4 regions of the Eubacterium maltosivorans genome follow, and region 2 is predicted to be linked to each of the others. Evidence: riboswitches for the same ligand, from Rfam matches in the RefSeq annotation. Region 2 holds a riboswitch; each other region holds the start of a gene.
The links. A riboswitch is a leader RNA that binds a small molecule or an ion and turns the genes downstream of it on or off. The one in region 2 is predicted to bind cobalamin.
Positions count from the first base shown of each region.

Region 1: linked by a shared signal. The riboswitch ahead of CPZ25_RS06310 (energy-coupling factor ABC transporter permease) and the one ahead of nikB (nickel ABC transporter permease) in region 2 are both predicted to bind cobalamin.
Region 3: linked by a shared signal. The riboswitch ahead of CPZ25_RS00885 (ABC transporter substrate-binding protein) and the one ahead of nikB (nickel ABC transporter permease) in region 2 are both predicted to bind cobalamin.
Region 4: linked by a shared signal. The riboswitch ahead of CPZ25_RS08705 (DUF2284 domain-containing protein) and the one ahead of nikB (nickel ABC transporter permease) in region 2 are both predicted to bind cobalamin.

Region 1 is NZ_CP029487.1:1,280,740-1,288,404, reverse strand. Features, by position in the region: gene era (GTPase Era) at 1-848, shown strand, start outside; gene recO (DNA repair protein RecO) at 852-1,598, shown strand; gene gloA (lactoylglutathione lyase) at 1,613-1,999, shown strand; gene CPZ25_RS20960 (hypothetical protein) at 2,060-2,194, opposite strand; gene CPZ25_RS06320 (uroporphyrinogen decarboxylase/cobalamine-independent methonine synthase family protein) at 2,203-3,360, opposite strand; gene CPZ25_RS06315 (TetR/AcrR family transcriptional regulator) at 3,523-4,233, shown strand; cobalamin riboswitch at 4,381-4,504, shown strand; gene CPZ25_RS06310 (energy-coupling factor ABC transporter permease) at 4,654-5,406, shown strand; gene CPZ25_RS06305 (energy-coupling factor ABC transporter substrate-binding protein) at 5,408-5,728, shown strand; gene cbiQ (cobalt ECF transporter T component CbiQ) at 5,808-6,695, shown strand; gene CPZ25_RS06295 (energy-coupling factor ABC transporter ATP-binding protein) at 6,706-7,539, shown strand.
Region 2 is NZ_CP029487.1:3,019,714-3,027,378, reverse strand. Features, by position in the region: gene nikC (nickel transporter permease) at 1-776, opposite strand, end outside; gene nikB (nickel ABC transporter permease) at 777-1,745, opposite strand; cobalamin riboswitch at 1,887-2,066, opposite strand; gene CPZ25_RS21030 (hypothetical protein) at 2,115-2,240, opposite strand; gene CPZ25_RS14085 (M14 family metallopeptidase) at 2,302-3,276, shown strand; gene CPZ25_RS14080 (heavy metal translocating P-type ATPase) at 3,390-6,329, shown strand; gene CPZ25_RS14075 (hypothetical protein) at 6,390-6,803, opposite strand; gene CPZ25_RS14070 (MFS transporter) at 7,086-7,665, opposite strand, start outside.
Region 3 is NZ_CP029487.1:153,058-160,722, forward strand. Features, by position in the region: gene CPZ25_RS00870 (ABC transporter substrate-binding protein) at 46-1,374, opposite strand; gene CPZ25_RS00875 (hybrid sensor histidine kinase/response regulator) at 1,390-3,495, opposite strand; gene CPZ25_RS00880 (class I SAM-dependent methyltransferase) at 3,823-4,479, shown strand; cobalamin riboswitch at 4,531-4,705, shown strand; gene CPZ25_RS00885 (ABC transporter substrate-binding protein) at 4,880-5,950, shown strand; gene CPZ25_RS00890 (FecCD family ABC transporter permease) at 5,953-7,008, shown strand; gene CPZ25_RS00895 (ABC transporter ATP-binding protein) at 7,008-7,665, shown strand, end outside.
Region 4 is NZ_CP029487.1:1,811,620-1,819,284, reverse strand. Features, by position in the region: gene CPZ25_RS08720 (dihydroxyacetone kinase subunit L) at 1-421, opposite strand, end outside; gene CPZ25_RS08715 (sugar-binding transcriptional regulator) at 668-1,606, shown strand; gene CPZ25_RS08710 (ATP-binding protein) at 1,589-2,119, opposite strand; gene CPZ25_RS08705 (DUF2284 domain-containing protein) at 2,144-2,749, opposite strand; cobalamin riboswitch at 2,863-3,025, opposite strand; gene CPZ25_RS08700 (peptidoglycan DD-metalloendopeptidase family protein) at 3,520-4,818, shown strand; gene CPZ25_RS08695 (DeoR/GlpR family DNA-binding transcription regulator) at 5,115-5,885, shown strand; gene pfkB (1-phosphofructokinase) at 5,863-6,765, shown strand; gene CPZ25_RS08685 (PTS fructose transporter subunit IIABC) at 6,783-7,665, shown strand, end outside.

The DNA of each region.
Region 1 (7,665 bases), 1.7 Mb from region 2:
ACGTGGGCAAGTCCACGCTGCTTAACAGCATCATGGGCGAGAAGCTGGTGATCACGGCTAACAAGCCTCAGACCACGAGAAACGCCATCCGCTGTATCCACACTGACGCGGACAGCCAGATGGTTTTTATCGACACACCGGGCATGCACAAGCCCAAGAACAAGCTTGGGGATTTTATGCTCAAGTCCGCTGAGGACACCATCTCCGACGTGGACGTGGTGCTCTTTTTGGTGGAGCCTGAGGATAGAATCGGCCCGGGAGACCAGTACATTCTGGATAAGCTCGCGGGCAGCCGGACACCGGTGATCCTGATCATTAACAAGATCGACACCGTGCCCAAGGAAGAACTGCTTAAGACCATTGCGGCCTATCAGGACTATACCTTCCTGGACAGCATTATTCCTGTCTCGGCCTGGAATGGCGACGGGGTACAGGAGCTTCTGGCGGCCATTAAAAAGCATCTGGAGCCAGGTCCCATGTACTTTCCGCCGGATATGGTGGTGGATCAGTCCGAGCGCTTTATTGTGGGCGAGCTGATCCGCGAAAAGGTTCTGCATCTGCTCAAGGATGAGGTCCCCCACGGTGTGGCGGTTGAAGTCACAAAAATGAAGGCGCGTGAGGATAAGAACATTGTCGACATCGACGCTACCATTTTCTGTGAGCGCAAAACCCACAAGGGGATTCTGATCGGAAAGCAGGGCTCCATGCTCAAAAAAATCGGAACCTACGCCCGAAAGGATATTGAATTCTTTTTAAAAACCCCGGTCAACCTTCAGCTCTGGGTCAAGGTAAGGGCAGACTGGCGCGAGAAAACCTACGACCTTAAGGATCTGGGATATACCGAGTAGCCTATGGCACTGGTAAAGACGAAAGGCATTGTGATCCGCGAGCAGCCCTTTCAGGAGCAGGACAAGATTCTTACCCTTTTTACCGAGGAAGAGGGAAAGGTTAAGGCCATCGCCAAGGGGGTAAGGCGGAACCGCAGCCCGCTGGTGGCAGCGACCCAGCTCTTTGCCTACAGCGAGTTTGTCTACTATCCCGGCAAAAATTTTGCCAATATCAATCAGGCCAGCCTCATACAGTCCTTTTATCCGCTGCGCAACGATCTGATAAAGATGTCGCTGGCTTCCTACGTTTTGGAGCTGCTGGACGCTTTTTACGATTACTATCAGGGGAATAAGGCCGTACTGCGGCTGGTGAATTTTATTCTGTTTTACATTTCGGAGGATAAGAGCCAGAGCAACGAGGCGCTGGTCGCCGCCCTTCAGCTAAAGCTGACAGAGGTGCACGGCATACGGCCGGTTTTTGACACCTGCGCGCTTTGCGGCAGCAGTGAACATTTAACGTATTTCAGTATTGAAAATAACGGCGTTTTATGCGAAAATTGTTATCGGACAGAAGGCTATAGCTACCGTCTTACCCCGGAGGTGATTACGGAGATGGTTTATCTCCTCGTCACCCCCATTAAGGCGATAAGACAGCGGGTGTTTGACAAAACGCTGGTACGGCGTATCATGGATATGATGAACCACTATATTTCTTACCAGCTGGCGAAAAACCTCAAAACCTATGACTTCTATCGGGACTTAAATTTATAAGGAGGAACAACATTATGGGAAAATACCGTATGGCACATACCATGATCCGTGTAATGGATCTTGAAAAATCACTGGCATTCTATGAGGATGCGCTGGGCTTTAAGGAAGTCCGCAGAAAGGACAAGCCGGAAGGCAAGTTTACCCTGGTATATCTGGGCGACGGCCAGACTGATTTCACTCTGGAGCTGACCTATAACTACGACCCCGAAAAGCCTTATGTCATCGGCGATGGCTACGGCCATTTGGCAGTGGAGGTCGAAGACCTAGAAGCCAGCCATGAAGAACACAAGGCCAAGGGCTACGACGTTACCGACCTCAGCGGCCTGGACAACGGCGTTAAAAGCTACTATTTCATCAAGGACCCAGACGGGTATAAAATTGAGATTATCCGCCTGAAATAAGCGAAGAGCACAGAAAAAAGCCCCCGGTTGCCGGGGGCTTTTTTATTGCAGCTCGCCGCTTTACATGATCAGGCTGAGTATAAACATCTCCAGCTCGGTTTCGGTAACTTCAAGATTACTTTCGATCATGGAGCGGTATGCTTCAGGATAGCTCTCAACAATTTCTCTGTCTAACTGTGTTAATTGATCTTTCATGTTTCACCTCAATACTGTCCGTATTCACGGACGAAATTCAATACAGCCTTCAGTTTATCCGGGTCAGCATCATGAAAATCCAGGGCGGATTTGTTCAGCCCAAAGTAAAAACGGCCGTTTTTCATGCCGATATCCATCAGCTCGCGGGCTTTGTCAACACACTCCTCAGTAGAGTAATCCGAAAAGTAGTTCAGCGGATAGGAGCAGCTGAGCATGTGGTCCCGGCCGAGGGTGGCAGTCGCCTGCTCAAAATCCTGGTATTCCACAGCGATGACGATTTTATCCTTTGGCAGATCCTGATAAAAGTCGAAGAAACGGCCGTCGCGGTAGTCACCCTGGAAGTTGACATAAAGGGTGACGCCCTTATCAGTTAGCATTTCACACAACTTTTTGAAGGTAGGCCAATAAAAACGCTCAAACTGCTTCTGATTGATCATCGGCGGCAGGTGAGACCAAGTGCAGGCCAGTGGGAAGCCGCTTTCATCTGCCATGTTGGTGGTTTCCACATAGCGGGCCATAACGTTTAACAGCGCGTCGCAGGCGGCTTCGACATCGTCCTTTCTGCGCCGCAGATCCATGGAAATTTGGGTGATGCCCCGCAGATGGTCTGCCAGAAGGTCGAAGGGGGCGTAGAACATAGTGCCGTAGTAGAGCAGCGCATTATTTTCCATGGTTTTTTCAAAAATCTGGTCATAGAAGTGGTGAACCTGATTCTTTTCATAAAGCAGTGCCTTGGCAAAGGCCATTGTGCTGTAGGGGGCTTCACGCCCCAGCTCGGTATACATGCGGGGCAGCACGCGGGATGCGATGCAGTGGATAGGATCCTCGATGAGCTCGGGGTATTCCTCCGGAAGCAGTGAGGTGACCTCCGGATGCTGCATATAGCCGTTGACGCGGTTCTGAACCCACACCTTTGAGCCCAGCAGGGCATTTTTCTGCGGCGGCAGAAAAACCACACTTTGGGTCAGATCGATGTCAAAGTCCTTCATGACCTGGTCATAGCCTGCGATAAAGCCGTCGTAATCCCAGAAGGAACGAATGCAGTCCTGTTTTGTATACTCACAGATATAGGTGGGCTCAAAGTCCATCATAATGGGGACATAGTCCATTTTTTCGCCGCGAACACCGCGCATAAAATTATCCAGCTTTGCCTGAACATTTTCCATTTTGTTTTGTTCTCCCTTATTTTTACAGATTTAGACAAAATGTGCACATATTTTGAATACGTTCAATATACACCTTTTTTAAAATTTTGTCAACGTTCAAAATTTGTTTCTTTATTTTTTTTACGGTGGATGCTATAATATAATAAAAAACGTGGAGGAGCCATGGCTAACTATAAAAACGGTCTCGAGACAAAGGAAAGCCTTTACCAGAGCGCCAAAAAGATTTTTTATCAGAAGGGCTATGATAAGACAACGGTCAAGGATATCATCACCGATGCCAGGACAAAACAGGGACTTTTAAACTATTATTTCGGGGCGAAGGAGAACCTGGCTGTTCAGATCTATAAGGATTTCTGCAACGATGTTGTTTTCTGCGTGGACGAGAAGAAAGATGCGCTGGGAAGCCTGCCGCGGGGGCTGCTATTGGATATGATCGGCTATCGGGCTTATTTTAAGGCGTTGTTTACAGACGACGCCGTCATGCGGTTTTATGCAGAGGTCTCAAAACTGCCGCTGTTCGCGAGAAGCATGCTTGATCTGCGGGATTATTTCTTTAGCCTGGAGCTTGAGAGTGAGGCCTATACAGGCATTAACCCAAAGCTGAAGGAACGCAGATATTTCGAGTATCTGAAATCGCTGACGGTTGGAATGGAAATTCAGGTGTTCAGGGATGTGCTCGAAAAGCAGATTGATCTGGAGCTTCAGGACGCTGTTGACTGGTTTTTCTTTGATTATTACAGCTTTCTCTTTACCGATGCGGGCTATATCCGTGAAAATATCGAAGCGTCAAGACAGGTTGTCAGTCGTTTTATCTTTGAGATTACCCCGACTTTTGAGATCAGCTTGTCAGTACAGGCGGGCAGGCGTCTCTAGTAAGAAATGTGTAATAAAGTTAGCTGAATCAAAGTATACCCATAAGGGGTACAGGTATAAGGGGCTCTGGTAGATTTTAAATAGATGCAACAGAGGTATTGACAAAACAAGTTTTCAAGCATATAATAAATGTAAATTCGGCATTGTTATTATTGTCCTGTGGTTGTCCATCGGCCTCACGATGGTTTGAGCACAATTGGGTGAAAATCCCAAACGGTCCCGCCGCTGTAAGACGAAAGTCAAGTCAGATTGCTGACCATAGGATTTTAAGCTGCATTTGGTTACGAGAGATAACTGAATGTAAGGACGAGGCTGTGTGTATCTTTGGCACACCCATTTCGTACTTTCATCGCTTATCTTTTTTGATGAGCGATTTTTTTATGGCAAAGTACGTTGGGAACAAGTTTGAGGAGGTAGAAAATGACAAAGAGACAAAAACAAGTTGTGACCATGCTTGGGGCATGGGCGCTGGTCTTCGGTATCGTGCCCGCGGCAAACGCGATGCACATCATGGAAGGCTATTTACCGGTTGGCTACTGCATTATGTGGGGTGTTTTATGTATACCTTTTCTGGCAGCCGGCTTTTTCTCCATTAAAAAGACTCTGACAGGCAACAGAAGGGCGATTACCCTACTTGCGATGGCGGGCGCATTTATCTTCGTGATCTCTTCTTTGAAAATTCCATCCGTTACGGGCAGCTGCTCGCACATGACCGGTACAGGCCTGGGCGCCATTTTATTTGGCCCAAGCGCGGTCAGTATTCTGGGTATTATTGTACTCTTATTCCAGGCGATCCTTCTGGCCCACGGCGGTTTAACCACCCTTGGCGCCAATACTTTCTCCATGGCGATTGCAGGTCCCTTTGTGTCCTTCGGAATCTATAAGCTTTGTCAGAAAATGAAGGTAAACCGCAAAATCGGGGTATTTTTGGCAGCCTGTATCGGCGATCTGTTTACCTACTGTGTCACCAGTATTCAGCTGGCCTTTGCCTATCCGTCAGAAACGGGCGGCGTAGCGGCTTCAGCGGTTAAGTTTTTGGGCGTCTTTGCTCCTACACAGCTGCCGCTGGCCATCATCGAGGGGATTTTAACGGTTATTATCGTCATTGCTCTGGAAACCTATGCGAGCCCAGAGTTAAAATCAATTGGATTTTTAGCAGCGGAGGAAGCGTAAGATGAGCAAAAATAAAAAATTAGTTATTGTTCTGCTGGTAATCGTCGCGCTTTTGGTAGTCGTTCCGCTCTTTGCCCTTCAGGGCGCAGAGTTTGGCGGCTCCGATGATGCGGGAAGTACCATGATCGAAGAAATTCAGGGCGGCGAATATGAGCCATGGTTTACGCCAGTGCTTGAAACGTTGATCAACGGTGAACTGCCAGGTGAGGTTGAATCACTGATCTTCTGTCTCCAGACCGGTATTGGCGTTGGCATTCTGGCTTTCTTTATGGGCCGGCTGGTTGAACGCAAAAAGCTCGGGAAAGAAGATTCAGAGCTGTAATCACATTTCCGGGGGTAGGGAAACCTGCCCCTTTTTTATGATTTAAAGTAAAAAATCCTTAATGTAAAGGAGCTTGTTCGTGAAAGTATTTTTAGCAGCGCTTGCGATTCTGTGTGTGTGTGGCCTGGTATACTGGTTTCGCCACCGGGAGTGCGCCCACAGACATGGCGGACACCATGGACATTCCCACGGCGGGGCGGTTTTTTCCATTGATGTACTTGCCTATAATTCAAAGATCAACGGCTGGAATCCTGGCTTTAAAGTAGGGTTTTCCCTGTTGCTTCTGCTCATCTGTGTCATCGCCAATAACCTCTATGTGTCAGTTCTGGTTATTTTGATCACAGCTTATATTACGGTGGTCATGGGCGGCGTATACTTTAGGGATTACCTGAGCTTTTTAAGGGTGCCAGTGGCGTTTCTCATCCTTGGGAGCATTGCCATCCTCTTTAATTTTTCAAAGGAGCCTCTGGGACTTTGGGCCCTCAACTGCCATTTCTTTTATATTTATATATCCCATGACAGCCTTATGACGACGCTGTATCTGTGGGGCAAAGCCTTTGGCGCAGTCAGTGCCATGTATATGATGTCTCTGTCCACACCGTCCACTGAGGTCTTTGGAGTTTTGCGCCGAGTGCATGTCCCCAAGCTTGTCATTGAGCTGATGAATATGATTTACCGGTATATTTTTATTCTGATGGACACGCAGGCCAAAATGAAAAACTCGGCGGAGTCCCGGCTGGGCTACTGTGATTTTAAGACAGCGGTTTATTCTTTCGGTCACTCCATGAGTAATCTTTTTGTGGTTTCCATGAAGCGCGCAAGCCAGTACTATGACGCGATGGAAGCCCGGTGCTATGATGGCGACCTTCTGTTTCTAGAGGCTGAGAAGCCCCTGCGCAGGGAGCAGGTAATGGCTGCGGGACTGGTCGTACTGCTGCTTACAGCTGTCTGGATTTTAAAATTCTAGGAGAGGCAACATGAAAGAAACAATCATTGAAATAAAAAATCTTAAGTACGCATATACCGGGGACAAGCAGGCGCTTCGGGGCATTGACGTTACCATTGGCAAGGGGGAACGCATTGCGGTTATCGGCTCCAACGGAGCTGGAAAGTCAACCTTTTTCCTGAACCTCAACGGTGTGCTTACGCCGGACAGCGGCGAAATTTATTTTAAAGGCCAGAAGCTGACCCGGGATAAAAAGGACCTGAATACCCTGAGAAAATCTATCGGGATTGTTTTTCAGGATGCGGATAATCAAATCATCGCGTCAACAGTCATGGGAGAGGTTTCCTTTGGTCCCATGAACCTTAAGCTTCCCAGAGACGAGGTGGTCCGCCGGGTCGATGAGGCGTTAGAGTACATGAACATTACGGATTTTAAGGACCGGCCGCCCCATTATCTGAGTGGCGGTGAAAAAAAGCGAATCACCATTGCTGATATTATTGCCATGCACTCCGAGGTCATTGTTTTTGATGAGCCTACCGCGGCTTTGGATCCATTAAATGCGGAAATGCTGGAGGAGGTACTTGAGAAGCTGGCCGCCCAAGAAAAAACCATGCTGATCTCCACCCACGACGTCGACTTCGCTTACCGCTGGGCGGAGCGCGCCCTTGTTTTCTGCGATGGGCAGATCATTGCCGACGCTCCGCCAGTTGAAATTTTTGACGATGAGGATATCCTGAAAAGGGCCAATCTGAAAAAGCCCATGATGCTGGAGATTTATAACGCCATGGTAAAAAAGGGAATGCTTCCGGATGATCGGTCTTATCCGAAGGATGTGGCGGCCTTTAAGCGTCTGCTTGAGACCTGACATACAGCAGCTAAAAACGAAAATTTACAGAAGAACCAGCGCCGAACATGCTGGTTCTTTTTTGTCACCAATTTGGCCTGATGTGGTTGTTTTTTATGAGTATGCTATGTTATACTAAAGGAGATT
Region 2 (7,665 bases):
ATCAGGTTAAACACCGAAACCACCATAAAAATAGCGATACCGGGGAACAGCATAAGCCAGGGCGCGGTCTGCAGATACTGCCGCCCCTCGTTAAGCATCAAGCCCCATTCCGGCGTGGGCGGCTGTGCCCCCAGCCCCAGAAAGGAGAGGGCCGCCAGTTCAAGCATCATGGTGCCCACATCCATGGCCGCGGTCACAATCATGGTCGGAATGATGTTCGGTACGACGTAACCGCCCAGTACCCGGCCGGTCCGCGCCCCAGTAACCACCGCCGCGGAGATGTACACGCTGTTTTTGATCTTGAGTACCAGGCTGCGGCTCAGACGGGCGTATTTTGTCCAGCTCACCACTGCCAGGGCAATGACCGTGTTAAAGAGGCTCGGCCCCAGCATCCCGGCAATGGCAATGGCCAGAACCATGCCCGGAAAAGAGATCATCATATCTGATATCCGCATGATCACCGCGTCCACCGCACCGCCGAAATAACCGGCTGCCATCCCGAGAAACGTGCCGGCCGCAAAGACAATAACTACCAGCGTCAATGTCATTTCCAGCGACGCCCGCGTCCCGTAGATAATTCTGGACAGCTCACAGCGGCCCAGCTGGTCTGTGCCGCAGGGGTACTCCGCCGACGGCGGCCTGAGAGCGTTCTGCATAATGGTCTCATAGGGATCATGGGGCGCGATCCACGGCGCAAACACCGCGATCAGAACAATCACCACCGCCAGAATCCCGCAGATAGCAAAAAGCCTGTTCTGTCTGAAAAAAGCTTTCATTTACGCTTTTACCGCCTTTCTTCTCACTTCCCGGTCCAGCCCCCGCAGCCTCGGGTCCAGATAACCGTAGGAGAAATCCACCAGCAGATTGATGACCATGTAAATCAGGGCGATCCAGATCACATAGCCCTGAACCAACGGATAGTCCCGGGCTGCAATGGCGTTCACAGCCATTTTGCCCAGGCCGGGCCAGGAGAAAATAATTTCCACCACCGCTGTACCGCCGAGCAGCGAACCCAGGGACAGGCCCAGCAGGGTCACCAGCGGCAGCATGGCGTTTGGCAGCACCTCCCGCCACAATATGGCCGATTCCTTAAGGCCCCGGGCCCTGGCCCCAGCCACATAATCCTGCCGTAACTCCTCCAGTACAGCGGTGCGCACCTGTCTTGTGTATTTGGCCGACATGGCAATGGCCAGTGTGACTGCGGGCAGTACCAGCTTCATAAAGCCTGTGCCCGAGGTGGCGATGGGAAACCAGTTCAGCTTAAGGCCAAACACGTACAGAAGCACCAGGCCGATCCAGAAGCCTGGAAAGGATACACCGATAAAGGACAATCCCCGTACCAGGTAATCCGGAAATCGATTCTGGTACACGGCTGCCAGAATCCCCAGGGGAATGGAGATCACAAGCATCAGAATAAGCGACGCGGCCGCCAGCTCCAGCGTCGGGCCAAGGCAGTTAAGCAGTACCGCGCTCACTGGCGTTTTCGAGGAATAAGACGTCCCCATATCCCCGGCCACAAAGCCCTTAAGCCAGTTGCCATACTGCACCAGAAACGGGTCATTGAGGCCCATCTCCTCCCGGGTTTCCGCTAGCAGCTCCTCAGACGGCGGCGTGCCGCCGGCCACCAGCATCAGCTCGGCCGGGTCACCGGGAGATAAATAGGTCAGGCAAAAGGTCAGAAAGCTGATGCCAAAAAGCACCAGTACGATTTGCAGCAAACGGTTAACAAGCTGTTTCGTGTTCAATAAAGAAATCCTCCTCTGTCAAAATGGCAATACGGGTAACAATCCGAAACGGAGAATAAAAGGGAAAGGGCATGAAAATCATTAAAAAAACAGCCCAGACGGCTGAATGAAAACAAAGCCCTCCTATCTACCGTAAGATTACTGAAAACAACAATACAAGCAGGTCTCCTGACTTAAGTTCTTCGTCTGTCCACGCCTTCCCAAGGCTGCGCCTCAGTGACATCTTGCGGACAACTCCCTATTACAGTGACGGGATCGTACCGGATTCGCACCGGTTTCTCTTTTAATCCCCGATCGGGAACTTGTATTTGGCATGATTAAATTTTTTAAACAAATATTTCACTGTGGTAAACTGTGAAATTGCTTAAATTATACTGGACTTTCACGCACTTGTCCAGTCTTTTTTAAAAATAAAAGCATTAAATTTAAACGGATACCCCCACCCGGTATGTTTTTTACTTTTATTTTTTTCTGCTTGACATTGGTTTTCGCCATGCCTTATACTCAAGGCAATCGGCTTAAATTAAAATTATTTCAAAAGTGAAAGGAGTCCGCAATGGAAAACAACCTATCAATCGGCACACTGACCGCCTCCCCCGGCGAGAAAATCCAGGGCATGCTGCCCATCCCGCACACAGAAATCGAGGTTCCCGTCACCCTGGTCAACGGCACGGGTGATGGAAAAACCGTCCTCATCACCAGCGGTATCCACAGCTGCGAATACGTCGGCATCGAGGCTGCTATCCAGCTGGCCGGCGAGCTTGACCCCGAAAATGTAAACGGAAGCCTGATCCTCATACACCCGGTCAATGTCCCCGGGTTCGAGTCCCGCTATCCAACGCTTATGCCTGGAGACAACAAAAACCTCAACCGCGTTTTTCCAGGCAGCCAGGAGGGCACCCCTGCCGACCGTGTCGCGCATTTTTTTGAGTACAGCCTTTATTCCCAGATTGATTTCTACATTGACCTGCACTGCGGCGAGATTTTTGAAGACCTGACCCCTTACGTGTATTACGTAGGCGCGGCAGACGAGACCGTGTCCAGGGCTGCCCGGCAGGCCGCCCTTCACGTCGACGTGCCCTATATGGTCAAATCCACTGCCACCACCGGGGCTTACAATTACGCCGGCGTTCTTGGCATTCCCAGTATCCTGCTGGAGCGCGGCTGCGCAGGGCGTTTTACCCAGGAAGAAGTGAACGCGGATAAAAAGGATGTCATCAATATTCTGAAGCACCTGGGCGTGCTGCCTGGCGCACCCGAGCTGCGGCACCGCCCTGTGGATTTAACCGATCTGGTCTACCTCATGCCCAAGCGCCACGGTCTCTGGTATCCCGATGTAAAGGTGGGCGAGCTCATCGCCAAAGGCCAGCGCCTCGGTGAGGTCAGGGATTACTTCGGCAAAACGCTTGACACCTACCACGCCGAATACGATGGTGTTGTCCTCTACCAGTCCGCCACCCTCTGGACCGATGATTTCTGTGAGCTTATCACCTACGGCAAATTTGCGGAAACGACGGGAATGACGCGTTAATTTTTGCTTTTACCCCTTGACAAACCTCCTCAGGACAGTTAATATTAACATATGAACAACAATTCATATGTTTTATTCATCATATTTTAATCTAACTTTCCGAGGAGGCCATTATGGCAACAAAAACTTATATACTTGAGCACCTGGGGTGTGCTGACTGCGCTTCAAAAATCGAGCGCAAAATCGCAGCCCTGCCCGGTGTCAGCGAGGCTAACATCGTCTACGCGACCAAACAGCTCCGCCTCACCGCCGAAGACCCAGACGGGCTTTTGCCGGAAATGCAGAAAATCGCAGTTTCCTATGAGCCGGATATTCTCATTACTGAGCGGAAGCGCCGTTCACTGAAAAAAGCACCTGTGGCCGCCGGACGTGCTCCTCACGATCACAAGGAGCATCATCACCACGACGCGGCATGTGCCTGCGGGCACGACCATCATGATCACAAGGAGCATCATCACCACGACGCGGCATGTGCCTGCGGGCACGACCATCATGATCACGAGGAGCATTACCACCATGACGCGGCATGTGCCTGCGGACACGACCATCATGATCACGAGGAGCACCACGGACATTACCATGTTCCCGGCCATCCGGCGGACTGCCAGTGTGAGCTCTGCCGCCACGGCGAGGAATACTGTGACATCTGCGGTGAGAGTCTGGCTAACTGCACCTGTAAAATGCCAGACGCAGACATAGAAAAAGCGTTTTTCATTCTTGAGAATCTTGGATGTGCCAACTGCGCTGCCAAAATAGAGCACAAAATCAAAGAGCTGCCTGGTGTCGAGTATGCCACTATCACCTACGCCACTAAGCAGCTGCGCCTGTCTGCGGATAACGCCGCTGCCCTGCTGCCGGACATTCAGCAGATCTGCGCCGCCATCGAGCCGGACGTCAAAGTCATTCCCCGCAAAAAGACAGTGGGGAAGGGTGCCACAAAGGTTTATACCCTTGAAAACCTGGGCTGCGCCAACTGCGCTGCCAAAATGGAGGCCAAAATCAACGCCCTGGACGGCGTCACCAACGCCACAATCACCTATGCCACTAAGCAGTTGAAGGTTACAGGGAGAGATCCAGACAGCTTGCTCCCCCAGTTTCGTGACATCTGCCAGTCCATCGAATCGGATGTTCAGGTTATTCCGAGGGAAATCCGTCAAAAGGCTGCTGCCCAAAAACCCCAGGTCCTTTCTGCCAAACCCGAAAAAAAGAAAATGTCGGCTGAGACCAAAACCCTCATCGGCATCATTATCGGCGCGGCGCTGTTTGTCATCGGGGAGATCATGGAGCGTACCCTGCCTCCAGTTTACAATATTCCGGTTTTCGTATTGGCCTACATCATCCTCGGCGGACGTATTGTCATTACAGCGGTCAAAAACCTCATGAAGGGTCAGGTCTTTGATGAGAACTTCCTGATGAGTGTGGCCACACTGGCGGCCTTCGCCATTCAGGATTACCCTGAAGCAGTGGGCGTTATGCTGTTTTACCGTGTCGGCGAATACTTTGAAGACCGCGCGGTTGAAAAGAGCCGCAGCCAGATCATGAACGCGGTGGATATGCGCCCCGAAGTCGTCAATCTGCTGGTCGGCGACGAGGTGCGGGTCATCGACGCTGAGGATGCCGCCATCGGTGACATTCTTCTGGTGCGCCCCGGCGACCGTATTCCCCTGGACGGTGTCATTGTCGAGGGGGAAAGCCGAATCGATACCTCCCCTGTGACGGGCGAGCCTGTTCCGGTCAAGGCCGGCTATGGCGACGAGGTGGTTTCGGGCTGTGTCAACACCTCTGGCCTCTTAAAAATGCGGGTTGAAAAAGTGCTGGAAGAATCCATGGTCACCCGTATTCTGGACTCTGTGGAAAACGCGGCGGCCAGCAAGCCGAAAATCGACCGGTTCATCACCCGTTTCTCACGTATTTATACCCCCTTCGTAGTTGGCCTGGCCATCCTGACTGCTGTGGTTCCGTCCCTTGTGACCGGAGACTGGTATTACTGGATTTACACAGCCATCACCTTCCTGGTCATCAGCTGCCCCTGCGCGCTGGTGCTCAGCGTACCTCTGGCCTTCTTCTCAGGCATCGGCGCCGGCTCCAAACGGGGCATTCTGTTTAAAGGCGGCGTTTCCATCGAAGGGATTAAGAACATCGCGGCTGTGGTCATGGATAAAACAGGCACCATCACCGAGGGCAACTTCGTTGTACAGCAGGCCATCCCGACAAGCGGCGTGGATGAAGCTAAGCTTCTGGCTCTGGCGGCCAGCTGTGAGCTCACCTCCACTCACCCTATTGGCAACAGCATTGTAACTGCCGCCGAGGAACGGGGGCTTTCCGTGGAACGTCCGGCTTCCGCCAGGGAAATCGCTGGAAAAGGTATTGAAGCGATTTTAAGTGACGGTACGGTGCTCTGCGGCAACCGCTCGCTGCTCGAATCTCAGAACGTTGACCTGGACGGCTATAAAAATGATCATTATGGCACCGAGGTGCTTCTGGCCCTGGATGGCAAATTCATCGGCTATCTGGTCATCTCAGACACCATTAAGGCCGACGCGGTAGACGCCATCGCCAAGATCAAGCGCCTTGGCATCCGCACTGCCATGCTTACCGGCGACGCCCAGGAAAGCGCTGAGGTGGTCGCAAAGGCGACAGGCATCGATGAAGTTCATGCCAAGCTTCTGCCCGAGGACAAGCTCAGCGAGCTCCAGGCCATCCGTAAAGCCCAGGGCGGCGTGATGTTTGTCGGCGACGGCATCAACGACGCGCCAGTACTGGCCGGCGCCGATGTCGGAGCAGCCATGGGAAGCGGTGCCGATGCAGCCATCGAGGCGGCAGACGTTGTGTTCATGAATTCCAGCGTCGAGGCCATTCCACAGGCCATCGAGATCGGCCGCAAAACCAGCCGTATCGCCTGGCAGAACGTGGTCTTTGCCCTGATCATCAAAGCACTGGTCATGGTTCTGGGCCTGATGGGTTTTGCCAACATGTGGATGGCTGTCTTTGCCGATACCGGCGTTGCCATTCTCTGTGTGCTCAATTCCATCCGTATTTTATATAAAAAATAAAAGGCATTAAAAAAATCCCGGCTTTCCTTTTCCGAAAGTCGGGATTTTTAATATCTTCTTTTATTTTAGCAGAACGCCGCCGCAGTAGGGACACTGGTTTTTATCCACCGGTGAAAACTCACCGCAGATAATACACAGGATTTCATCATCCTCTGTCTTGTCATACTTTTCAGGTATTTCATAACCGGCATGATGGCGTACCAGCTCGCCTTTCTTAAAATACTGGGTAAAGTCCATCTCCGGATGGCCTTTAAAAACATAAGTCATCTCTCTGCTGCCCTTTTTTATAACAAAAGTGTGGTAAGAATAATGTTTCCTGCTCTCTGAGTCCTCCGCATTTTTTCGAACTACCCGTCTGAGAGATTTAAGTTCCCCGTCAAAGGTTTTATCTTTGGAAAACAGGCTGCCTTTTTTGAAATAGGTCTTAGCCCGAGCGGAGAAGCCTGTCTCTATATTATTTTTTGCGTCTCTCATTCGCCTTACACCTCCCGATAGACACTCCAATGCTCCATTTAAATTAATATTTCTCTCATTTTTGGTATTTTACCACTTTATTTTTTCTGTTACAAGCAAGTGCTAAAATTTTAATTATTATTAAAGCTTCCTTACCTTCATCATTCCTTTAAAATTAATAAAAAATACCCTCTCAAAAATAAAGGGTATCTTTTGCCGTTAATAAATATTAAAGGCCCTTTATATTTCAAAGGGCCTTTACGGAGGCCGGATTTATGGGTAAACCGGGTTCCGCGATGGGTTTTATTCTTCTACAGCCGGCACTTCGTCCTTAGGATATTTTTTCTTCATATAAATCTGAGTGGCGATGCAGCCGCCGATGGCGATCACCGCGCTGACGGTCAGGCAAATGAAAATATAGGTGTAGCCCTGAACCGCATACTTGTCAATGAAGCTGCCAAACAGCTGATGCATAAAGCTTTCTGGCAGAAAACCGATGACGGACAAAAGCCCGGAGGCCGCGCCAAAGATATGGGCTGGCACATGGGTTTCCGTTAAAACAGAGGAGGCCACGCCGTAAGCGCCGTTGGCCAGGAAACCCAATACCAGGGTGATGACAATGGCGACCATCATAAAGCTTGCCGTCTGAGGTAAAACCAGATAAGCGAAACAGCAGATCGCGCTGGCCGCCATAACCACCAGAATGGTTTTGGAGGGTGAGTTGACCTTTTTGGCGATCCCGCCCAGCAGCGGCGCGGAGATGATGGCAATCCCATAGTAACGGATCATCCCGACAATGCTGACCAGCGTTAACGGCGCAAGGAACGCGTCGGTGAGATACGGGGTGGTGTAGTTCATGCCCATGTAGACAATCATGACAAAG
Region 3 (7,665 bases), 1.5 Mb from region 2:
AAGGGCCTGCTGTTGGCGGTTCGGGCCTGGCGGCCTCAGTGTGTTTTAGTCATGCAGCCTGCTGTCTGCCCAGCCTTTGTCAATCGCCGCGTTACAGTCTGCGTCGATGGCTTCGGCTGTTTCTTTCGGGGTCTTTGTTCCGGTAAGCAGACTGTGGATATGGGTGTAGAATACATCGCGCACACCACGCCAGTTCGGGTTGTTGGCAGTGAAATCCACCGTGTTAGCAGTATTGGCAGTATAAGCCTCCTGCATAAAAATGTGGTCGGCTGTCCGTTCTGTTGTGGCCCTGCTCGCGGGCAGGCCGATCTGGGCGTAGTCCATCAGCTCCTCATTGGCATAAAAATAGCTTACGAAGTCCTTGGCGGCTTTCAGCTTTGCTTCATCGCCATTGTCAAAAACCTGAAAGCCGGTGACAAACGATGTGTTATAACCCTTTCCGTCCATACTGGGGAAATTGACAAGGCCAGTTGCGCTCATATCGAGGCTGTCTGTTGTGGCGCTGTTCATCATGTGAATGGCCAGCTGATTGTTCAGGAAAAGATTCACACAGTCGTTGATCTCCAGGTTTTCACAGCTTGCGGGAAAGTATCCTTTGCTATAGGAATCCGCGATCCACTGGAGCGCAGCGATACCCTCCTCAGTGTTGAGATGGAAGCGGCCTTTTTCATCAAAAAATGAGCTGCCCTTGCTGCGCAGCAGGGTCATGATATGTGTGTCGCCCTGGTCGTTTTTGGCGTACATCATCATGGGATAAGACATCTCTGGCAGCTTAGCCGCCAGTGTGGACAGGATGGTCTCCCATTCCTCAGGGGTCCAGCTCTGGATTTGGTGGTCCTCGCCAATGTATTGGTCCAAGCCACACTGGCGGAACAGGTTTTTGTTAAAGCACATGGTGTTTTGCAGGCTGTAATAGGGCAGCATGTAGGTTTTTCCGTTTATCTGGCTCATTTCCCAGCTTGCCCTGTCAATGTCGCTTTTCATGTCATCTGTGATCAGGTCGTCCAAAGGGACTACCCGGCCCGTATGAATATAGCCCGCCATGTTAAAATAGCCTTCAAATAAAATGTCTGCGGCGTTTTCGGTGTCGAAGCAGTCTGTAATGTATTTATCCTCATCGAGGTAGTCGAATTTTACGACATTTACGGTAACATCAGCGCCTTTGTATTGGGCCGCGAATTCTTTGCCGGCCTGTATGAGCACGTCGTACATGTCCGTAAGGTCGGTGTTGGCGTTCGCCACGGTAAGCGGTGGAACCTTAATCGTCAGGACCGTCTGCTTTTTTTCGGGCTCTTTAGCAGTACAGCCAGACAGAACCCCCAGCAGGAGGCTCAGGATTAAGCCGCCTGCTAAAATTTGTTTCCATTTTTTCATTTTTGATTTTTCTCCTTATTTTGTAACGCCCAGCATCTGTATGAGCTTTTTGACGTCGATGGGCTTTGCGATAAAGTCGTTCATTCCGCTTTCAAATGCTTTGTCCTGGTCTTCCTTAAAGGAATTGGCGGTACAGGCGTAGATGATTATGGATTTTGCGTCGGGACGGTTGAGCCCGCGGATTATTTTTGTCGCCTCGTAGCCGTTTCGCACGGGCATCTGCACGTCCATCAGAATAACGTCGAATTCGTAGGGGGCAGAGGCTTCAAACCGCTCGACCACCTGGCCGCCATCGGCCGCGTGGGTGACAGTAAAGCCGGAAGCCTTCAGCATTTCCAACAGAATTTCGGCGTTCAGATCATTGTCCTCAGCCACCAGAATGTTGAGCGGCCCGCGCTCCGGCACTTCTGTCGGGACAGCTTCTGCGGCGGGCGCCGTATCGGAAACGCTGTCTGCGGTGTCGGCTTTTATGATAAAGGTGAAACAACTGCCCTTACCGACCTCGCTTTTGACAGACAATGTGCCGCCCATCTGCTTTGCCAGCAGGGAACTGATGGACATGCCAAGCCCCGTGCCCTCAGTCCCCTGGGAGACGGTATTGCGCTCCTGGCTGAACGCGTTGAATATTTTTTTCTGGAAAGCTTCGCTTATGCCGCATCCGGTATCCTCGACGGAAAAAATTGTTGTGACCTGGCCGGACTCAACGTTTGTCTGAAGCGCCCGCAGGGTTATCTGGCCACCTTCCGGTGTAAACTTGACTGCGTTGCCAAGAATGTTCATCAGGATTTGCTCAATCCGCGTCTCGTCCCCGATGATTTCAGGATATCTGATATCTGTTTCGATCTGAAAGCAGATCTTTTTGTCCTCCATACGGCTGCGCATAATGGTTGCGACTGTGGAGACCAGCTGTTGAAGGGAAAAAGGCTTTGCGTCAAGTGCCATCTTTCCGGCCTGCAGTTTTGACATATCCAGAACATCGTTGACAAGGGAGAGCAGGTATTTTGCGGTTGCGTCGGATTTATGGAGATACTCTGAAAGCGCCTTCGGGTTTTGGGTGTTCTGCTGCATTAACTGGTTCAGGCCGATGATGCCGTTGAGCGGCGTCCGTATCTCGTGGCTCATATTTGACAGGAAGTCCCCGCGGGATTTGGCTTCGGCCTTGGCAGTGGCGGAGATTAATAAGACCCGGATGATGATAAACATCATTGCGCACAAAACGGCCACGACAACCGCGAGCATAACACTGGTCATCGAAACAAACTGATGCGTCTGCTCGTTGAATGCTTCCTCGTCGACTGTCAGCACGATGCTCCAGTCTGTTCCGGGCATGGGGATAAACGAGGCCACCTGTTTGGTGTGATCCTTATATTTAAAATGCTTTAAAAAGGATCCACTTTGGTTAAGCTGGGTGACAATTTCCGCGATCTCTGTTTCGGACATACCGGTGTTTTTCTGGAGCTCCTCGAAATAGTTGTCAATTTTTCCAATGCCGGCGCTGGCGTCATAGTTTACAACATAGTTGCCCGTCTTATCGATAATACTGGTAACCCCACGGCCGTCGAAGCTGTCGATTTTCAGGCGGTCGGCAATCGTGTCGATTTTTGAGAAACCGACAATCCCGATAAATTTTATATCGTTTACTTGAAATGGGTTACACCGGACGCCGTAAACAAGGCTTTCTCTGAGGGTTTCCAAAAAGTTAGTGTCATCGTAGCGTATCACAAATTTTTCATCGCCGGAGAGCAGGGGTCGCACATAGCTTTTATCGCTGCTGTTCTGAACAATATTCGCGCTGGAATAGGTTCGCCCCTCGGAGTCCACCAGATAGATGTCATCAAAATTATTGGTCAGATGTTCGAGATTCAGGCGGCGGCACACATCCTGTATCGTCGTGTATTTATTGTTCTCTGTTCTGTAATAAACAGCGGATAATTCATCCCATGAGTTTTCCAGCTCATTTTGGATATTCTGCCGGTCATGTTCAGATAATTCGTCCATAAAAGCAATGACAGAGGATTCTGTTGCGCGGGAAAGCTGATTGATATATACTAAGACTGCGGACAGCATAACAATAAATGTTGCTGAGACAAGAAGTGTAATCCGAATTCTATTCCTTTTCATTATAGGTCTCACCCCCGATGATAAAATATTATGGTCACTGAAAATTCAGGGTATTCTTAAGCAGCGAATCAGATATGATACCGTTTGATTAAAATATCATCTGATTCACATCGGCATTTACAAAGTAAGTATAGCAAAATAAAAGAAAAATAGCAACTTTACAGAAAAATTCAGCATAATAAGTGACAACGGACAGGCCAGGAAAGGGGCGTCTCCCCGGGAACAAACCATGAGAGAAAATAGAACGGCCTGATATAAAAAGTCGGTATGGCGAAATAGATGTGTTCGCATTTTATAGATTAAGCCGATATATGCAAGGAGGAAAAAATGAAATCAAAGGCATGGAACTGGGAGAAAAACCAGTCGGATTACTGGCTCATCCCCTGTGTGGAGAGCCCCTATCTCGCGGAGCGGTGGCAGGCGAAGGGCTTCCTGCGCTTTCTGGACCTGGGCTGTGGCCTGGGGCGGCACGCGGTTTATATGGCGAAAAAGGGCTTTGAGGTCACCGCCGCCGACCTGTCTGCGTACGGCGTCGAGCACACCAGAAAATGGGCCGGGGAGGAGGGGATTCCCCTCACGGCCTGCGTGGCCGATATGCTGGACCTGCCTTTTGAGGACAACACCTTTGACTGCGCCATGGCCTACAATGTCATCTACCATACGGATATTCCGGGCTTTCAGGCCGCCCTGGCGGAAATCCGCCGGGTGTTAAAGCCTGGGGGCGAGCTGTTCCTCACGCTCATCTCCAAAAGCACCTACGGCTACCGGCAGGCAGACAGCCGCCGGCGCGTTGACGCCAACACCCTGCTCTCGGAAAAGAGCGATACGGAGACGGGCGTGCCCCACCTCTATGTGGACCTGGAAGACATCAAACATTTCTTTAAAGCCTGGCGCCTTGAGGACAGCCTGAAAGAATCCTGTGTCTATAACCCAGAGGAGCCGCAGTATTACAGCGCGCACTGGAGCCTTATCGTCCGAAAATAAATCGGTTCGATTGCATATTGACAAGTATAATAGAAGCAGGTATAATGATAAAAACTGAATAACCTTTGAGGTGCTTAGCAATAAGAGAATAGGGAAACCGGTGCGAATCCGGTGCGAACCCATCACTGTAAACAGGGACAAAGCCTGAAAGCCACTGGAGCGATCCGGGAAGGCAGGCCGCGGACGAGCTGTAAGCCAGGAGACCTGCCTTAAAGAAGAAATGCGTGCAGGGGGATTATGCAGCGGCGTGTTTGAACAAACGAAATCTCGGAAAATGGGACCGATGAGCAGAGTGCTTATCGGTTTTTTTATTTGTCTTAAAGTCAGGGAGCCTGTTTTATGGGAAGATGTTGATATCCGCGAGGATTTAACATAAATTTTATTTTTAATGGAGGGAAAAATGAGAAAGAAAATCATTGCGCTTGTGTGCGCGCTGCTTCTGCTGGTTCCGGTATTTGCCGGCTGCAGCCAGAGCGGGGATTCAGCAAAGGCGGAGAGCATTACCGTCGTGGACGATACGGGCCGTGAGGTAACCATTCCCCAGCCCCTTGAAAAGGTGGTGGTGGCTAACCGCTACAATTCGGAGCTGATCCGTGGGATCGGCGCCATCGACAAGGTGGTGGCTGTGGATAAGAACACCGCTCAGGACCGTGTGTACTGGAGCCAGTTCGACCCGGATAATGTCATCGGCAAGGGCCAGAGCGAGCTGAACTATGAAAAGATCGCCGAGCTGGGCGCTCAGGTGCTCATCACCCCGGACAACGGAACCTGGGAGGAAGACATCAAAAAACTGGAGCCCTTCGGCATTCAGGTGGTGGTGGTATCTGGCTATAACAACGCTGAGCTGCCCAAGGAAATCGAGATTTTAGGCAAGCTGTTCGGCAAGGAAAAGGAAGCCGAAAAGCTCACCAAATTTTACCAGGATAACATGGACATGGTGGCCGAAAAAATCAAGGATGTCAAAGGCACTAAAAAGGTGTACTGGGAATACGGCGACCCGAATACCACCTGTATACCAGGGACCAGCAATGACGGCTGGAACAGCATGCTTTTAAATGCCGGGGCTGTGAATATTTTTGGCGACCCCACCATTACCGGCAAGACCATTGACCCGGAAAAGATTCTGATGGAAGACCCGGACCTCATCATCAAAACCTCCTCTGGCCCGGCGCTCAAGAATACCGGCGTCTACACGCCGCCGACAGCGGAGGACTACAGCACCATCTCCAGCGAAATGCTGAGCCGTGCGGGCTGGTCCGATTTAAAGGCGGTCCAGAATGACAACTTCTATGTGACCACTGGCTTCTGCGCCGGCGGACTGGGCAAAATGATCGGGACGGTTTATACCGCGAAATGGTTATACCCTGAACAGATGAAGGATGTTGACCCTGACGCCATTTTTGACGAATGGATGGAAATTCAGGGGGTCGATCCGGTAGAAGGGCATGTTTTCCAGGTTAAGCACCAATAGCGATGGAAAAGCAGCAGTCATTAAAGGCCTATCATAAAAAAAGAGCGGCGCTGATGCTGGCAGCAGTGATCCTTTTGATCATTGCTGCTTTTTCCAGCTGCTTTGTCGGCGTCGCCAACGTGACTGTAGGGCGGGTATTCGCGACCCTGCTGCCCGGCGGCCATTTTATGGGTGCGGCGGCTCTGAACCAGACCGAGCTCACAGTGCTCATGCAGCTGCGCCTGCCGCGCATTACCATGGCGCTGGTTTCCGGTATCGGCCTGGGCATCAGCGGGCTGGTCATGCAGGCCATCACGGGCAATAAGATGGCGAGCCCCTTTACCACCGGGCTCTCGAATGCCGCGGCCTTTGGGGCTTCACTGGCCATTATTTTCGGGTTTATGCCCTTTGGCAGCAATCAGGTGGGCACTGTTGTGATGGCCTTTGTGTTCGCCTTTATCTGTGCCGCCATGGTGTACGGCATCGCCTCGGCCAAGGGCATGGGCAAGACCACGATCATCCTGATCGGCATTGCCCTCAACTATTTCTTTTCAGCCCTGAACGCCAGCATGCAGTATGTGGCCAACGAGCAGCAGCTGTCCGCCATTGTCCACTGGACCTTTGGCAGCCTTTCGGAGATCACCTGGGAGCAGATTATCGTGGTCTCGGTGATTCTGCTTTTGATTTTTCCGTTTATCGTCCGTTTTGCCTGGCATTACAACCTCTTGTCCACCGGGGACGAAAGCGCGGTGGCGCTGGGCGTGAATGTCATGCGGCTGCGGCTGTTTTCGGGCATTGCGGTCACGCTCATCTCATCGGCCATCGTCAGCTTTACAGGGGTGATCGGCTTTGTGGGGCTGGTGGCCCCGCATATCGCCAGGCTTCTGATCGGCGGCGACTACCGCGCGCTCATCCCGCTCACCGCCCTCTCCGGCGCTATTCTGCTCATCGCGGCGGATACCGTGGGCCGGGTGGTGGTTTCGCCGGTGATCATCCCAGTGGGCATTGTGGTCTCCTTTATCGGGGTACCGGTGTTTATCTACTTAATTGTAAAAGAACAGAAAGAGCGGTTGGTCTGATGAAAATCACAATCAAAAATTTAAGCTTTGGCTATCGAAAGACCCCTATTTTAAAAGGTGTTAACATCGAGGTGGCGCCGGGAAAGCTGTGCGTGCTGCTGGGGGCGAACGGAGCGGGCAAAAGCACACTGATCAAGTGCGTCAACGGGATATTAACGCCTGAAAAGGGCGAGATTTACCTGGATACTACCGATCTTCTCGGTCTGCCGCAAAAGGAAAAATCCAGGCGCATCGGCTATGTACCCCAGAGCACTGAGGTGGAGGACAGCGGCCTAAATGTTTTTGAGATGGTGCTGTCCGGGCGTGTGCCCCATATGAAGGGCAGGATGAAAGACGCCGATTATGAGATTGTCCGCTCGGTTCTTGAGAAGATGTCGCTCAGCGGCTACAGCACCAAGCTTTTAAACCAGCTGAGCGGCGGCGAACGGCAGCGGGTTTTTATCGCCCGCGCCCTGGCCCAGGAGCCGGTGGTCATGCTTCTGGACGAGCCCACCAGCAACCTGGACCTGCGCTACCAGCTGGAAACCATGGAGATTGTAAGAGGGCTCTGCCAGGATAAGGGCATGACGATTATGGCGGTGATCCACGACGTCAACACCGCGGTCACCTTTGCCGACCAGGTGGTGCTCATGAAGGATGGGAACATTCACGCCGCCG
Region 4 (7,665 bases), 1.2 Mb from region 2:
TCACCTCGGTCGCAGGGTAAATGGCGTCCATCATGGATTTTCCACCGGGCTTTGCGCCGGATGTATCGAAAAATTCTTCATAGGCGCCAAGCAGGATGGTCTTAATAAAGGCGTCGGTATCCTGGCTGGGGTCGGCCGCATCGGCCATGCCACAGACAAAAGAGCCAAAAAGCGGGGCAGCGGAGCCGCCGCTGATATCCTCAAGGGTATCGTTCAGGGCTTCCAGTGCTTCTTTCAGGTCGGTTTCTTCGTTCCAGGCGTCCACTTCGGTCACCAGCGCTTTGGCGATCTTTTCCATGGTGGTTCCGTGGTCGCCATCACCCAGCTCGCAATCCAGCCTGGTTAAGTTTTCGACGTTGCTTATAATTTTATTAGCAGATGTCAATAACATGTTTTTGATTTTTAAGGTTTCTACTGACATACTCTCACCTCCGGTATCGGTTTCAACTTGTTTATAGAATATCACCGGAATTAACATTTGTCAAACAAAAAAACGTAAAATAATTTAAAATCCTTGAAAAAACCCATAAAAATATGAAAAATAAGCAATAAACTGACAAATGTAAAGTATTTTGCATTTTGAATCTTAAAGATAGTGGATTGACATTTGTCAAAAAATAGAGTATATTTAGAAAAAAAGCTGTTGACATTTGTAAAGGAGAGCATCATGAAAGAAAAGGAGCTGATCCGTCTTATTAGCGCGGCGCAGATGTATTATGAAGAGAACATGACTCAGGCAGAGATTGCAAAGTCGATGGGTATCTCGCGGCCTTCGGTCAGCAATCTGCTGAACAAAGCCCGCAAAGAAGGTATTGTTAAAATTGAGATCAAATCTTTTGACAGCACCAGCATTGGAAAAAGCCGGGAACTGTGTAACCGGTTTGGCTTAAAGAGCTGCCAGGTGGTCAGCTGCACAGAGGATAAGAACGAAACACAGGAGCGTCTTTATGAAGCCGCTGTGGATTTTCTTTTGGAAATCCTGCCTAAAACCCGAATCCTTGGCCTTGGCTGGGGTTATAATATCAGCCGTGTCATTGATATTTTAGCGGGCAGGGAGCTTGCTGGGCAGTACAGCGGGAAGGTCTGTCCGCTGATCGGGACGGCCACAGTGCCGCACAAGGGCTACCATCCCAATGAGCTGGCTACGGATTTTGCCCGAAAAACGGGATTTGAGGCGGATTTTTTGATCTCGCCGGCCTTTCCTACGACCAAGCAGGAACGGGATTTATTTGTGACGACAGATAATTATAACAGTATTCTGGCCCTGTGGAAAAAGACAGACACCGCACTGGTGACCCTTGGCGGCTACCCCTGTGTGCCGGACCACGCCACTGCCCTGCGCTTTGGGCGGCGGCTGATCACGGAGCGGGCGACCTCCAATATTCTGTCTTACTTTTTTAACTGGAAGGGACAGCAGATAAAAGGGGAGGATGATTTTGCCATACAGATTCCGCTGGGACCGCTTTCTAAAATTAAGAATTTTATTGGCATTGTGCCTGTGGAGGCTAATGTAGGATCGGCCATCGGCTGTCTGAACACCGGGTTCGCGCGCCACCTTATCATTGATGAGGTGACGGCTGAGAAGATTTTAAAAACGGACGTATAGCAGATCGCTGCCAAAACGCTCCTCGGCGTGGTCGGGGCTGTGTCTCAGGATAAAAGAAGTCAGCTCCCGGCCGCCGATTCGGCGGGTGTCCCGGATGCCGTCATAGGCGGCAGTGAGCGCCTGGAGCTCTTCGGTATACTGGGGAAGGAGCTGGCAGGGCTGCTCGGTTTTAATGGACAGGGAGATAACGCCCGCGTTAAAAAGGTTGATGGTGAAGTCTACGCTTTTTTCTCCGGCGGAAAAGGCGCTTTCCAGCAGCAGCTCTGTCATCCTGCAGATGTCCCGTTCTCTCACAAAGGAGGACATGGGGTAGAAAACCACAGGGTTAAAGTCAATCCCTTTTTCCTGGGCGATGGCCTGAAAAAGGGAGAGAACGCCGTCCAGGGCGCAGTAGGCTGTGGCGGCCTTTTTTTTGAGGACGCTGTATTTTTCTTTGAGCGCATGAAGATCGGAAACAGCGACGGCCGGGGGCAGGGGCTCGGCCGTGGAGATGGGCGAAATAGTCAGGTTCATGGCGGTTCTCCTTTCTGAATCGGGCTAAAACAGCACAAAGCTGAAATAGGTAACGGTTTCGGGGCCATTATTATAGGAAAGGCCGGTTTTGCTGGCCAGATCCATCACGACGATGCCATAGCCTTCCACGGATGGAAAAATCTGGTCTGGGTAACGGCAGGGGGCGTCGGGGTAGGTGCACTGGTCGCAGAGGATACAGCCCTCTGTGGAGAGCACCAGAGCGCCAGGATAATGGGCTCTGAAAAGACGGGCAGACTTGGCCGTAGCGGCCTCGTGAAATATGCGGGCCCGGTGCCAGCCTCTAAAGTCATACTGGCCTTTTAAATCGGTAACGGTTGAGAGCAGACAGACGTTTTCGTAGGAGCGGCATTTGGCGACACAGCTGTTGTAGCTGCCTACCGCGGGCGGGCAGGCCCAGGTAGCGCCGTAATGGCCGCATTGGTTTCCCTCGCATAAAAGCCTTGTGCCCATGGAAAACAGCAGATCGCTGGTTTTGGCAAAGGCATATTCATGAATGCCGAACAGTCTGCGTTTATCTTCAAGCTGCCGCTTAATGGTCATCAGGCTTTTAATAACGGTGTCACCTTTAAACTCTTTGGCAGGCTCTGCCTGTTTTTTTATTTCAATCAATGGAAAGACCTCACCTTCATTTAGTACAATAAAAAAGCCTTCCCCGGCTAGAGAAGGCAAAAAATACGAAATTGATTAAGGAACGTATCTCTTAAATGACTCTAAATCGGAGCGTTTTAAGAAAACATTATGCCGGTCTTCTGGCTCTACAATGGCATTCCCCTTCCCTTCCCATCCGGCGGACAGTGGCACATAAGGGGACATATTGCATTACAGCTGCGATTACAGCAAAGGATTTTCACCTTTTTCCCATTTACATAATGTTTACAATATTAAGTTGCCTTTATCATATCCCTTTGATTTTCTTTTGTCAAGGTTTATTGGGCCCTGACAGGGGCTTTTTCGTAAATTTATTTTTTTACAACAAGATTTTCCCCTTTGTTTTAATCTTAAATGTAAAGAAAAAAATACTGAAAAGCCGGTAAAGGGGCGAGAACCGCCTTAATTAAACCAAAAACACGTATGTTTTAATGAATTTTTCATAAAATATTAAGTAATTTCGGTTAAGGTATTGGCAAGGGCCAAAGGATATGTTAAAATATATCTAAATTGTAAATAACTTTACAATTTGGTCAAAATTATATATAGGAGGGTGGTGATTAGGCATTAGCAACGAAAGCCATCGCTCAAGTGGCAAGCTCCAAATGTTTTTTAAGAAGCTTGCGCATTACGCCAAGCACTTGAGCAAAAGAGAAAAAGTCGTATTCACAGGTTTCTGTGTAGCGCTTCTTCTCGGATTCTTTTCTTCAACCTGTCTTGGTTACAAGGTAATGGTTGACGGAGAGGTTTTAGGCTATACAAAGGATGCGGCTGTGTTTACACAGAGTCTGGATCAGGTAGAGCAGGATATGCGATCGAAAACGTCGATCGAAACAGCATATGTCTACAATGATATACAGATTAAAAAGAGCATCACGTTTAATAAACCAATGTTGTCAGAGGAAGAATTTACTGATGCATTGAACGCGCAGAACCTTCAGGTTGGCGTTCATGGTGTAGAATTAAAAGTTGACGGACAGGAAGTTGGAAACCTGGCTTCATCTGATCAGGTACAGGCCGGTATTGCAGGTGCAATTAATAAGATCGGTAACGTACAGGGTACAGATAAGCTGGTAAAATGCGACATCCAGAGCGACGTTGTAGAAACGCCTAAGAATTTTCCGCTCGAGGACTTAAACAGTCCGGACGAGTGCGCTAATCTTTTAGCAACAGGTAATACTAATCCGAGTAAGAGTGAAGAGAGTACGAACGCTCCAATCCAGGTAGCAAGCCGTGGTGGAGCCGATGTGGCAAGAGACCAAAGCAATGAGCCAGCCCAAGAGGAAGCTTTAGCAGCTGAAGGTACCGTTGAAAATAATAGTAATGAGAATGTAGAAAACCAGAATAATGAGACTGAGACAAGCTCCAGTATCTTAAAAATTAATCTGACTAAAACATCAACTAAAAAAGAAGACATACCTTTCCAGACCGTTGAGCAGGAAGATCCAAATGTATATGTTGATCAAACTGTAGTTACACAGCAAGGTGTGAACGGACAACTTGATAAGGAAGTCGAAACCGTCTATGAAGACGGTAAGGTTGTGAGTGAAACAACCTTATCCGAAACAGTCGCGAAAGAGCCGGTGGCTCAGATTGTTTCAAAGGGAACGAAGCAGTACCCGACCATGTCTTCAAAGAAAGGCAACTTTATTTTACCGGCAACCGGTAATATTTCCGCTTTAGACAAGCCAGGAAGCCACGCAGGCTGCTTTGCAGTAGACATTGCGAACTCAATGGGTACGCCGATCTACGCACCGCAGAGTGGTACAGTCATCCGGGCAAGTGAATTTGGCGGTTACGGATTATGCGTTGACATTATGATGGACGATGGAAAAACTGTCCTGAGAATGGGTCATAACTCCGAATTTAAGGTAAGCGTTGGTGACCGGGTCGAAAAGGGCCAAGTCGTAGCGTTAATGGGCAGCACTGGTAACTCAACCGGACCGCACTCCCATTTTGAAATCCGCATTAACGACGTTCAGCAATTTTTACCAGACTATTTTGACATCAAGGACGGCGATAACGTCTGATGTCATGATCGAAAAAATTAGTATATGCATATCACTGATAAAAAAGAACCAAATCGCGTGTTTGGTTCTTTTTTTATTTTTTGTAAAGAACCGGGGCGGTGGTCCGGCCGCCAGTGTTTCGTGTTTGTTGACTTTTATACCCGGGCATGATAGGCTTAAACAGTCAAATTCAGTCATTTACAATCAGTATTAAGGCGGGAAATAGGAAATATTTGATTATTTTTGAAGTTTTTTGAATGAAAATGCTTGACAATGACTGAAAATGGTGATATTATACAGTTGCGGAGGAGAGAGAGATGTTAACAGAGGAAAGATTTAACATTATATTAAAAACCGTGGAGAACAAAAAAGCAGTGACCGTGCAGGAGCTGACGGAGCTGCTCGGAAGCTCGGAATCAACGGTGCGGCGGGATCTTACCGCCCTGCACGAAATGGGTCTGGTTCATAAGGTTCATGGAGGTGCGACAGCCGTTGACAACAGCTATACAACAAATGAAGACGATGTGGCTTATAAACACGGGCAGTACAGTGAGGAAAAAAAGCGCATTGGACAGTACGCGGCTTCGCTCATTCATAAAGGCGACTTTGTCTTTATTGACGCGGGGACAACTACCGAGGCGCTCATTGACTATATCAGCGAAAAGGAAGCGACATATGTGACCGACGGCCTTGGACACGCAAATAAACTCCTTAAAAAGGGGTATAAAGTTTTTATCCCGGGCGGACACCTCCGGGTCTCTACCGAAGCCATGGTGGGCGAGGAAACTGTGGAAGCCCTTAGGAAATATAATTTTACCCTTGGCTTTTTCGGCACCAATGGCATCAGTCCAACGGCAGGATACACCACGCCAGACGTGCACGAGGCCATGGTTAAAAAGGAAGCCTTTGATAATTGCCGGGACGCTTACATTCTGAGCGACCCTTCAAAATTTAATAAAATTTCTTCCGTTACCTTTGGCGACATCGGCAGCGCGAGGATCATCACCACGGATTTACAGGATCATAAATACCTGAAATTCACAGAGATAATGGAGGTAGACAAAAATGATCTACACAGTGACCTTTAATCCATCCCTGGACTACATTGTAAAGGTCGATGATTTTAAAACCGGCCAGGTAAACCGTACCGCCTCGGAGCGGCTGTTCCCTGGCGGTAAGGGCATCAATGTTTCCATTGTGCTTAAAAACCTCGGCTTTGACAACGTGGCCCTGGGCTTTATCGCCGGCTTTACCGGCAGAGAAATCGAGACGCGTGTCCGGGACTTTGGATGCAGCTCTGATTTTATCGAAATCGAAAACGGGCTGTCCCGCATCAATGTCAAGCTTAAATCCCAGGAGGAGAGCGAGATCAACGGCCGTGGGCCTCAGATTTCTGAGGAAGCGCTGGAAAAGCTTTTCGCCCAGCTGGACAGGCTAAAAAAGGGCGATGTGCTGGCGTTGGCGGGCAGTATTCCGAGCTCCATGCCGTCAGACACCTATGAGCGTATCATGGCGCGGCTTGAGAATCGGGGCATTGATATTGTGGTAGATGCCACAAAGGAGCTGCTTAAAAAGGTTTTAAAATATCATCCGTTTTTAATCAAGCCCAACAATCACGAGCTTGGCGATATGTTCGGGGTTACCCTTAAAAACGATGATGAGATTATCTTATACGGCAAAAAGCTCCAGGAAATGGGGGCGCGCAACGTGCTTGTTTCCATGGCGGGCGACGGAGCCATCTTTCTGAATGAGGATGGCAGTGTGCATAAAAGCGCGGCACCCAGCGGCGAGGTTAAAAATTCCGTGGGTGCGGGCGATTCTATGGTGGCAGGCTTTCTGGCAGGCTATCTGGAATCCGGCGATCTGGCGGCTGCCTTTAAAATGGGCGTGGCTGCCGGCAGTGCCAGTGCTTTCTCGGAAGAGCTGGCAACCAGACAAGAGGTCTCTGACCTTTTAAATAAAATCTAATTCCAGGGGGAAAAGAAATGCGAATTACAGATTTACTGAAAAAAGAAGGCATTGACCTTCAGGGAAAATCTGCATCCAAGAGCGAGACCATTGATAATCTGGTTGAGCTCATGGACGCGACCGGAAACCTTAATGACAAGGAAGGCTACAAGAAAGCCGTTGTTGCCAGAGAGGAACAGGGAACGACCGGAATCGGCGAAGGGATCGCCATCCCGCATGGCAAAACAAGCGCTGTGAAGGAAGCTGGACTGGCTGTTATGGTGAGCAAGGAAGGCACCGACTATGAATCCATGGACGGGCAGCCTGCCCATCTGCTCTTTGCCATTGCTGTGCCGGATAATTCTGACGATACACATCTTGAGCTGTTAAGCCGCTTATCCATGATGCTCATGGATGAGGATTTTAGGCAAAAGCTTATAAACGCGACGGACAAGGATGAATTTTTGAAGCTTATCGACCAGAAAGAAACAGAAAAATTTGGCGAGGAAGACGCCAAAAAGGAAAAAGAAAACGCAGCGGAAAGGGCTGTGGAAAAGGTAGAAGCCGAGGAGGCCAGAGTGCGTGAGGCAGCGGCTGAGGTGGATACCGGATACCCGAAGGTGCTGGCTGTAACTGCCTGCCCAACCGGGATTGCCCATACCTATATGGCCGCTGAAGCCTTAGAGGGCAAAGCCAAGGACATGGGGGTCAGCATCAAGGTTGAAACAGACGGCTCCGGCGGCGTTAAGAATGAACTGACCCGTGCCGAAATTGCCAATGCCGACGCCATTATCGTGGCTGCGGATAAAAATGTGCCCATGGCCCGTTTTGATGGCAAGCCGGTTATTCAGACCAAGGTAGCCGATGGTATCCATAAGCCTGAAGAGCTGATCAGCCATGCACTGGAGGGCAAGGCGCCCA